DNA from 3 places in the Aliivibrio sp. A6 genome. Region 2 is predicted to be linked to each of the others. Evidence: predicted binding sites of a transcription regulator. Region 2 holds the regulator's gene; each other region holds the start of a gene.
What was found. The regulator CRP, encoded in region 2, controls carbon source genes, mostly activating them, when cyclic AMP is high. The targets are predictions, from matches to a motif close to TGTGANNNNNNTCACA.

Region 1 (3,286 bases), on a different contig from region 2:
TCTTTTAAACATCACAACGTGCTTTTTCTGACGTAAAAAAGTCCATGTAGCAACAGTCGCTACCGTAATTGTCGATACTTTTAAACCACCACCCGTAGATGTTGAGCCAGCACCAATAAGCATGAGTATAATCATGATAAACAACGCTGGTTGAGTGAAATGCGTTAAATCCACACTGTTAAAGCCCGCAGTACGCGCACTAGCGGATTGAAAAAAAGCCGCGAGCCATTTATCACCTGCAGATAATGACGCTAGCGTACTCGGGTTGTTATATTCAAGCACATAGAAAAATAGAGTACCTACCAATAATAAGGTTGGTGTTGCAATGATCATTATTTTTGTATGCAGTTGTAGACGACTAAACCCTTTTGAACTGTTTTTAACTAAATCAACAATAACGGTAAAGCCAAGCCCTCCTCCAATAAACAAACATGACAGCGTAAATATAACAAGAGGATCACCAACATACCCCATTAAACTGTCCGAGAATAAAGAAAATCCTGCATTATTAAATGCTGAAATAGAGTGAAATGCTGCATAAAACAGTCCTTTAGCTAAGCCAAGATCAGGCACCCAGCGAAAAGAGAGGATTATCATGCCTATAAGCTCAGCAATTAATGCAAAACAAATAATACTTTTTATCAACTTACGTAAATTTACTTTTTTCTCTTGGCCTAATGCTTCTTTAGCTAATGCTTGTTGACGTAAGCTCAAACGTAAACCAAAGACATACAATAGAACGGCTGATAGTGTCATTTGCCCTAGACCGCCAATCTGCATCAGAAACATAAGTAGGATCTTACCACTGATAGTAAAGTGTGTACCTGTATCAACCACACCTAGTCCAGTTACACTGATTGCCGATGTCGCCGTAAATAAAGCGTCAACAAAACTTAAACCTGAAACAGAAAAAACAGGTAACGTCAGTAATATAGCCGAGGGTAATAAAATAGCCAAAAACGAAAAAAGTATAATCCTCGGTTCAGACCACTCTTTCGCTTTTTGGTTATTCTTTATCGGATATAAGCCTCGCTTAGGTATATAACTCATAAGCTTCTAATTTTTTTTGCTAATTTATCTTCAGGACCTACGATAATTAAAATATCACCGATCTCTAATATTTTGCTGTGTTCTGGAGCACTTTCAATCTCAGGACCACGCTTAAGCGCTAAAATCTTCACGTCTGACATTTGACAAAAATCAAGCTGACCTAAAGTTTTACCCATGTTCTGCCCTCCAATGACAATCTCTGTCATTGCTAAGCCACTGCCTAATTGATGGAACTCAAATACACGACGGTCTAACATTTTTCTTGCTACTCGGATCCCCATATCGCGCTCAGGAAGAATAATATGATCGGCACCAATTTTAGTGAGTATCTTTGCATGAAATTTATCATTCGCTTTTACCCAAACCGTTTTAACCCCTGCTTCTTTGAGTACCAAGGTCGTTAAAATACTTGCGTTAATATCAGAACCAATCGCAACCATTACCATGTCGTATTCATCAAGCTTTAATTCTGCAATGGTTTCTTCATTAGCACAATTTGCTACAACGGCCGTAGACACAAAATCGGTTGCTTTTTTTACTCGCTCTTCATTGATATCAATCGCTAATACTTGAGAGCCATATTGGTGTAATTCTTCACACACAGTTAATCCAAAACGGCCTAAACCAATCACTGCATATTGTTTATTCTCTGCTTTCATCTAATTTACTCACTCACATTATTACGATACAAAAAATGCGCTTTTCTGCATCATCCTCCTACCCATCATCAAGTTCAATCTAATTGAGGCACAGAAATAAAAAAACTTAATCCATGTATTAAAGCTAAGACTAACAAAAGGTTGCGATTGCTCCTTCACTTTCAACAAATTTAGTTATCAACACGAAAATTAATCAAGATTCTATAAGAAAATGTGACCTCAATCTCATGACACTATAAAATATAGGCATAAAATAGCCACATATCGAGAAAGATAATTCAACAAATTTAGTTACACCGATTTTATTTTTAATTTTTCAAACCGGAGACCTTATTATGGCTACCCCACACATTAATGCTCAAGCTGGTGATTTCGCAGAAACTGTTCTTATGCCTGGTGACCCACTTCGTGCAAAATTCATTGCTGAAAACTTCTTAGAAGACGTAAAGCAAGTATGTGATGTACGTAATATGTTTGGTTACACAGGTACATACAAAGGTAAAAAAGTATCGGTAATGGGTCACGGTATGGGTATTCCATCATGTTGTATCTATGTTCATGAACTTATCGCAGAATTTGGCGTGAAAAACGTAATTCGTGTTGGTAGCTGTGGCGCAGTACATGATGACGTTAAGTTAATGGACGTTGTTATAGGTATGGGTGCATCAACTGATTCTAAAGTAAACCGTATCCGCTTTAACAATCACGATTTCGCAGCAATCGCTGACTTTGGCCTTTTAGAAACAGCGGTAGGCCAAGCTCGTGAATTAAATGTTCCTGTTAAAGTAGGTAATGTTTTTTCTGCTGATCTTTTCTACTCACCAGAAGCTGATCTATTCGACAAAATGGAAAAATTAGGCATTTTAGGTGTTGATATGGAAGCAGCTGGCATTTATGGTGTAGCCGCTGACTTAGGCGCTAAAGCACTGACTATCCTAACCGTTTCTGATCACATCAAGCGTGGTGAGAAACTAAGTTCTGAAGACCGTCAAAAATCATTCAATGACATGATGACCGTTGCGCTAGAAACAGCAATCAAACTGTAATTATGCTGCGCCAGATAAACTCTGGCGCTCTCTATCTATAAGGGGTGTCTAGTGCCGACCGAAAAACTGCCGTTGGCTGCTAAAGGGTTACAACTCAATTTTTGTAAAACATTGGCGTGTGACAATTTTGGTGATAGCGATGAACAACATTATTTAGTTCAACGTACTAACCCTAAGCGACCGGCATTAGTTTGTCGGAAATGTGGCGCTTTTCCTCCCTTAATCAATAATAATGAAGTATTGAATGAACTGGCTCGTCAGCATACCGTTCAATCACACTCTTTGCCTTCCTGTAATAATTCAAATTGCGATCATTTTGGTCTTGATGTACTAACGCATCGAGAGCTTTATCACGCCTTTGGCTACAGTGGCGATCGTCAACGCTACCGCTGTAAAGCCTGTGCATCTACCTTTGTGGATAAATGGTCAGGAGAAAACCAAAAAAGCCCTATTCAGCAAAAGATTTTAGGTTTTTTATTTACTGGATATTCCGTACGTGAAATTTGCCGTCGATTGGATATAAACCCTAAA
Region 2 (3,286 bases):
ACTCGTATTGCTGAGTCCGCTTTCCAAGTAAACGAAAGTACAGAAAACATTGGTGCTCGTCGCTTACATACGGTGATGGAACGCTTAATGGAAGAGATCTCTTACGATGCTTCTGAAAAACACGGCGAGAGCTTAGTTGTTGATGCTGAATACGTAAGTTCGCGTTTAGGCAAGCTAGTCGCAGATGAAGATTTAAGTCGCTTCATTCTGTAATTTTTAGCCTTTATGCTAAATAAAGCCTCGTTAATGAAAATTAGCGAGGCTTTCTCTTTAGGAAACGCATTATTTTAAGCCACGATTTCCCAAGAGTGTGTCATATCAATGCCTTCACCTAGCATTAAACATACTGAACAATACTTCTGTAATGAATCAGCAGTAACTTGCTCAACAATGCTAGGATCCAGATTATCACCACTCACTTCAAAATGAATATTCACATGAGTAAACAGCTTTGGCGCAGTTTCACGACGCGCGCTTGATAACTTAGCAATACAGCCTGTTACTTTTTGATTTGCAGATTTAAGTCCATCTACAACATCAACAGAACTGCATCCACCAGCGGCCATTAATACCATTTCCATCGGGCTTGGGGCTTTTTCACCACCATTTCCATCCATTACCACAGAGTGGCCAGATTGAGATTGACCTAGGAAAGTAAATCCCTCAATCCATTTAACTTCAGCGTTCATAAAAGCCTCTTTACTACATAAAAAGAAAACTCGTGATCCATTTCACGAAATTGTGCCCTTGGTCGCACATTTCATACGATCAAAGTCAAGAAATCAACGGCGAAACAAGGTATGATTTTATCAATTATCTCAACGAACATGCAGCCTTGTTCCGATAACCATATTCTATAGGCCAAACTGATATTTGGCTCAGTTATTTTAAAATGGACATCGCCTACTTGGCAAACGCAGAGGAAGTATAAAGTATGGTTCTAGGTAAACCTCAGACAGACCCAACATTAGAGTGGTTCTTATCTCATTGTCACATTCATAAGTACCCTTCAAAAAGTACTTTAATCCACGCTGGTGAAAAAGCTGAGACACTTTACTACATCGTAAAAGGTTCTGTTGCTGTACTAATCAAAGATGAAGAAGGTAAAGAAATGATCCTTTCTTACCTTAACCAAGGTGACTTCATCGGTGAGCTTGGCTTGTTTGAAGAAGGTCAAGAACGTTCAGCATGGGTTCGTGCTAAAAGCCCTTGTGAAGTGGCTGAAATTTCATTTAAGAAATTCCGTCAGCTTATTCAAGTAAACCCAGATATTCTGATGCGTCTTTCTGCTCAAATGGCAACTCGTCTACAAATCACTAGCCAAAAAGTAGGTGATTTAGCATTCCTAGACGTTACAGGCCGTATCGCTCAGACTCTATTGAATCTAGCTAAACAACCAGATGCAATGACTCACCCAGATGGCATGCAAATTAAGATCACTCGTCAAGAGATCGGTCAAATTGTAGGTTGTTCACGTGAAACTGTTGGCCGTATCTTGAAGATGCTTGAAGAGCAAAACTTGATCTCTGCACACGGTAAAACAATCGTAGTTTACGGTACTCGTTAATTTAACGCTTATCTTAAACGAATAAAAACGCAGCTCTTGAGCTGCGTTTTTTTATGCCTAAATTTTAGAATTAACTGTCTGTGCTTTCAAAAATTTTATCAGCAGATGCAGCGACAAATCCTGTATATATCTTGCCATTAGGTAGCGAATAACGCTTAGCAAACTCATAAAATCCACCTGGGATGTCAAACTCACCCTCAGTAAAGCTCACTTTCACTTTATCGGCCATGGTTGATGACTGTTCTAAGTAAACCTCAGGAGAGCCTTTCACTTCACCACCCACTTCGTTCATTGCAAAACCAGCATCACGTAAGTGTTGGTTCACATCAACCACTTCAGCAAACGCTTCAAGCTGATTAACATAAACCGTAAAGTGATTAGCACCATAACCATGAGCTGCCAGCCAAGAAGCATACTCACTCTCTTTTGCTAAGATTTGATATTCCTCAAAACTTAACGCCCAAGGACGGCCCGCTGAAAGAAAATCGCTGGTCGCAAAATAATGCGCTGGCACCTGTTCAACCAAAGCATGAATAATGTTCTGAGTTTCAAGCGATAGCTCTTCAACTAAAATCTCACTAATAAAAACAAGTGGCGCATTAGGATCTGGATGCTCAAAATGCTGTGCTTTGAGTTTTTTCGCTTCAAAATCATACGTCTCACACGCTTTATACCCTATTGCTAAAAATGGGGCAGCTAACGTTTGCAAGCCAACCTTAGGCAAGTTAAACGTACGTAATGCAATGTGATCGTTAATCAATTCATCGCCATTAGATAATAACTGATGAACCTTTCCTGCCGATGGGGATAAACGAGTAATATAATCTTGCCATAATGACGAAAATAAAGACGTTACGTTATTCATGCCTATCACCTCTTATAAAGTTAAACCCGGAGACAGTTGAGCGGGAATTTCACAGGCATCGCCTTCCATTGAGGCCATTGGGTAGGCACAATAATCTGCCGCATAGTAGGCACTTGGTTTCATATTGCCTGATGCCCCCGGACCACCAAATGGCGCGTCACCACTTGCTCCAGTTAATTGACGGTTACGATTTACAATACCTGCACGAATATGCTCTACAAAATATTCCCACTCATTGTCATCAGTTGAAACAAGACCTGCCGATAACCCATAACGAGTGCCATTAGCCAGATCTACCGCCTCTTCTAAGGTTTCATAGCGTACTATTTGCAATAATGGGCCAAAGTATTCTTCATCCGGTAATTCAGCTACATTAGTCGCATCGATAATGCCCGGAGAAACAAAGGCGTGGCCTAAGCTTTTCGCCTCAAGCAGTGATTCACCACCTAAAGCTTGTAAATTCTTCTGAGCATTTAAAATAAACTCTGCCGCAGCGACGGATATTTGCGGTCCCATGAATGGCGCGTTATCAGCAAAAGGTTGGTCAACCACAATGCTTTTTGCGACCTCAACAAGACGCACAACTAACTCATCTCCAGCTTGGCCTTTTTGCACATACAGACGACGAGCACAAGTACAACGCTGACCAGCACTGATAAAAGCTGACTGAATAATGGTATAAACCGTCGCTTCTCGATCTCCAAAATTATGAGAGATCACCATTGGGTTATTCCCCCCCATTTCTAAGGCCAGCATTTTCCCTGTATCTCCTGCAAATTGGCGATGTAAAATATGCCCTGTATTCGCACTGCCGGTAAACAACAACCCATCAATCCCTTTAGCGCTAGCCAGTG
Region 3 (3,286 bases), on a different contig from region 2:
CATTTATAAACAAAAAAGCCACTCACGTATTACCATGAGTGGCTTTTTTATGTCTTATGTTATCAGGACTGACTTCTTTAGAAAGAAAGGAAGATGCCTGCAACGGTTGCACTCATCAAGTTTGCTAATGTTGCGGCAAAGATAGCTTTCATGCCTAAGCGTGCAATGTCTGGGCGACGACTTGGTACAACGCCACCTAATCCACCCATTAACATAGCAATAGAGGTTAAGTTTGCGAAGCCACATAAAGCGAAAGTTACAATCGCTTGAGAATGCTCACTTAATTGATCTTTTACAGCCATTAAGTCAGCAAAGGCTACGAATTCATTAATTGCGATTTTTTTACCAATTAAACTTGCTGCGATGGTTGCTTCTGACCATGGAACCCCAATTAGCCATGCAATAGGTGCAAATAGGTAACCAAAGATCAGATCTAGGCTTAAGTTATCAAAACCAACTAATAAACCTACTTTATGTAATCCACCATTAACCAGTGCAATTAAACTGATAATAGCTAATAAGCTTGCGCCAACCGCAAATACAATTTGTAAGCCATTTAATGCACCTTGTGATGCGGCATCTATAATGTTTACTGGTGCATCATCAACGATATCGTCTTCATATTGCTCGGCTTCGTTAATCTCTTCGGTTTGTGGAACCAGAAGTTTTGCCATCATTAGACCAGCAGGAGCAGACATAAAGCTTGCCGCAATTAAGTATCGTAATTCAACACCTAACCCGGCGTAACCTACCATTGTGCCACCAGCAACAGAAGCTAGACCACCAACCATTACAGCAAACAGTTCTGAACGAGACATTTTAGCAAGGAAAGGACGTACAACTAATGGCGCTTCAACCGATCCAACAAAGATATTTGCGGTTGCTGACATTGATTCGGTGCGAGTTGTACCAAGAAAGCGTTGTAATCCGCCACCAATAATTTTAATTACCCAACCCATAATACCTAAGTAATATAAAACAGAGATTAGGGCTGAGAAAAATACAATGGTAGGTAAAACGTTAACGGCAAAAATAAAGCCTAACTTGTATTGAGCAAGATCACCAAAAAGGAATTCGGTACCAACTCGACCATAAGCAATAATGTCTGAAACAGCCATAGAGATACTATTAAGGATAGTTTGGCCAATTGGTACGTAGAGGATGAACCCAGCGAACAATAACTGAATTAAGAACGCGCCTAATACAGTGCGCCATTTGATGGCTTGTCGGTTTTCTGAAAAAAGAAACGCAATCGCGAATAGGCAAACAATGCCTAAAATACTGACCAAAAAGTTCAAGGTCAAACTCCAAAAGTATTTAGTTGATGATTGCGGGGGTATTTTAGTCAAAAATAAAAGTGTGACAAGGATCAAAATGTTATTGGATCCACATAGCAATAACAAAAATAAGGTTATTTGTTTATACTTTCATCAATAAACGGTCATTTGAGAACTTTATCACATATAAGAGAGTCAGTTGTTACTATATGGGATAATGGGGCGATTTATTAGACCTAACTATCCCTAAATTAGAGTGGTGGTTATATGATTAGATGTTATCAATTTTGTCTGAGTTAATGTGCACTCGAACAAACTCCATAAAAATATGAACTTTTTTCGCTAAGAATTTATGGCGTGGGTAAACGGCATAAAGTGGCATGGATTGATTTAATTCCCAATCAGGTAAAAGTTGAACTAGCTTTCCATTACGCAGTTCATCAGAGAGAAGATAAGTGGCAATATAACCAATGCCATTACCTGACACGGTCGCATTACGAATCGCATCGGCCGAATCAATACGATAATTCCCCGATACTTTTATTTGTAGATTCTCATCACCTTTATGGAAACCCCAGACATTATCTTTACGTTCACGACTCATATAGGTTAGACAATTGTGCTTTTTAAGATCGTAAGGGTGATAAGGGATCCCATGCTTGGCAAGATAAGAGGGATTTGCAACGAGCACAAAGTGACAATCAATCAGATGCCTTGCGACAAATCCTTCTGGAGGGGAATCCATTACACCTATCCATAAGTCTAATTGCTCTGCAATCACATCGATCTTATGATCAAATAAAGTTATCTCTATATTAAGCTGTGGATAGCGCTGATGCAGCTCTGATAAATAAGGCAAAATGTGGTTGGTTGCAAAAGACTGTGCGATACCAACACGCAATTTACCATTTAGCGTGTCGATATTAGAAAGCAGTTCATTTTCAGCTTCGTTAATTTCATCGGCAATATTGGCACAATGCACCGCGAAGGACTGCCCAGCTTCGGTAAGCGAAAAAGATCGAGTCGTGCGTTGTACTAACTGAACACCTAAGCGCTCTTCAAGAAGTTGAATTTGTAAGCTTACTTGTGTTCTAGATATATCGAGAAGCTGAGCGGCCTTAGTAAAGCTTTTTTGTTGTGTGAGCGCATTAAACACGATCATTTGTTTGGCTTGCTTTAACATAGGCTTCTCTATTGGTAACTTTAACAGGAAAAAGAACGCTTCTATTGTAATAGAGCGATGGAATTGAATAAAGTGAGTTGTGTCTTTGTTTTTAGCTATCTATTGAAGAGGCATCGTTTTTTCGTGATAGAGTTTAGAAACAAAGACGGCGGGTAAGGATATTAAAATGCTATTTCCATATAAGAATATTGTAATTTTAACGGGAGCTGGGATCTCTGCAGAGTCAGGGATTCAAACGTTTCGTGCCAGTGATGGTTTATGGGAAAATCATCGAATTGAAGATGTTGCGACTCCAGAAGGTTTTTTAAAAGATCCTGACCTAGTTCAAAGTTTCTATAATAAACGTCGTGCTCTGTTAAAAAGTGATGATATTCAGCCTAATGCGGCTCATAAGGCGTTAGCTAAACTTGAGAATGAACTTGATGGTACGGTGACGATTGTGACTCAAAACATCGATAATTTACACGAACGTGGTGGCAGTTTAAATGTGATCCACATGCATGGCGAGTTAAATAAAATTCGTTGTGAAGAATCAAATCAAGTGATTGTATGCACTGATGATATACATACTGGCGATTTATGCCATTGTTGTCAGATCCCTGCGCAGTTGCGTCCTCATGTGGTTTGGTTCGGTGAGATGCCATTAGAGATGGGACGAATTCATGATGCATTAAATCGCGCTGATTTGTTTATTTCTATTGGTACTTCTGGCTCAGTGTACCCAGCTGCGGGTTTTGTTCATGAAGCAAGATTACATGGCGCTCATACCATTGAGATTAACTTAGAGCCAAGCGCTGTTGACGATGAATTTGAAGAGAAACGCTAT

Region 1: a site for CRP is predicted at 1,922-1,937, ahead of deoD (purine-nucleoside phosphorylase). Genes of this name have one in related genera too.
Region 3: a site for CRP is predicted at 1,447-1,462, ahead of PVK70_RS08290 (NupC/NupG family nucleoside CNT transporter). Genes of this name have one in related genera too.

Annotation. Positions count from the first base shown of each region.
Region 1 is NZ_JARACR010000032.1:18,829-22,114, forward strand. Features, by position in the region: gene PVK70_RS15850 (TrkH family potassium uptake protein) at 1-1,050, opposite strand, end outside; gene PVK70_RS15855 (potassium channel family protein) at 1,047-1,709, opposite strand; gene deoD (purine-nucleoside phosphorylase) at 2,045-2,755, shown strand; gene PVK70_RS15865 (IS1 family transposase) at 2,807-3,286, shown strand, end outside.
Region 2 is NZ_JARACR010000006.1:132,637-135,922, forward strand. Features, by position in the region: gene hslU (HslU--HslV peptidase ATPase subunit) at 1-213, shown strand, start outside; gene PVK70_RS05940 (OsmC family protein) at 288-689, opposite strand; gene crp (cAMP-activated global transcriptional regulator CRP) at 935-1,567, shown strand; gene PVK70_RS05950 (DUF1338 domain-containing protein) at 1,638-2,432, opposite strand; gene astD (succinylglutamate-semialdehyde dehydrogenase) at 2,445-3,286, opposite strand, start outside.
Region 3 is NZ_JARACR010000010.1:101,326-104,611, reverse strand. Features, by position in the region: gene PVK70_RS08290 (NupC/NupG family nucleoside CNT transporter) at 78-1,298, opposite strand; gene PVK70_RS08285 (LysR family transcriptional regulator) at 1,549-2,460, opposite strand; gene PVK70_RS19100 (DUF3894 domain-containing protein) at 2,417-2,527, shown strand; gene cobB (Sir2 family NAD+-dependent deacetylase) at 2,627-3,286, shown strand, end outside.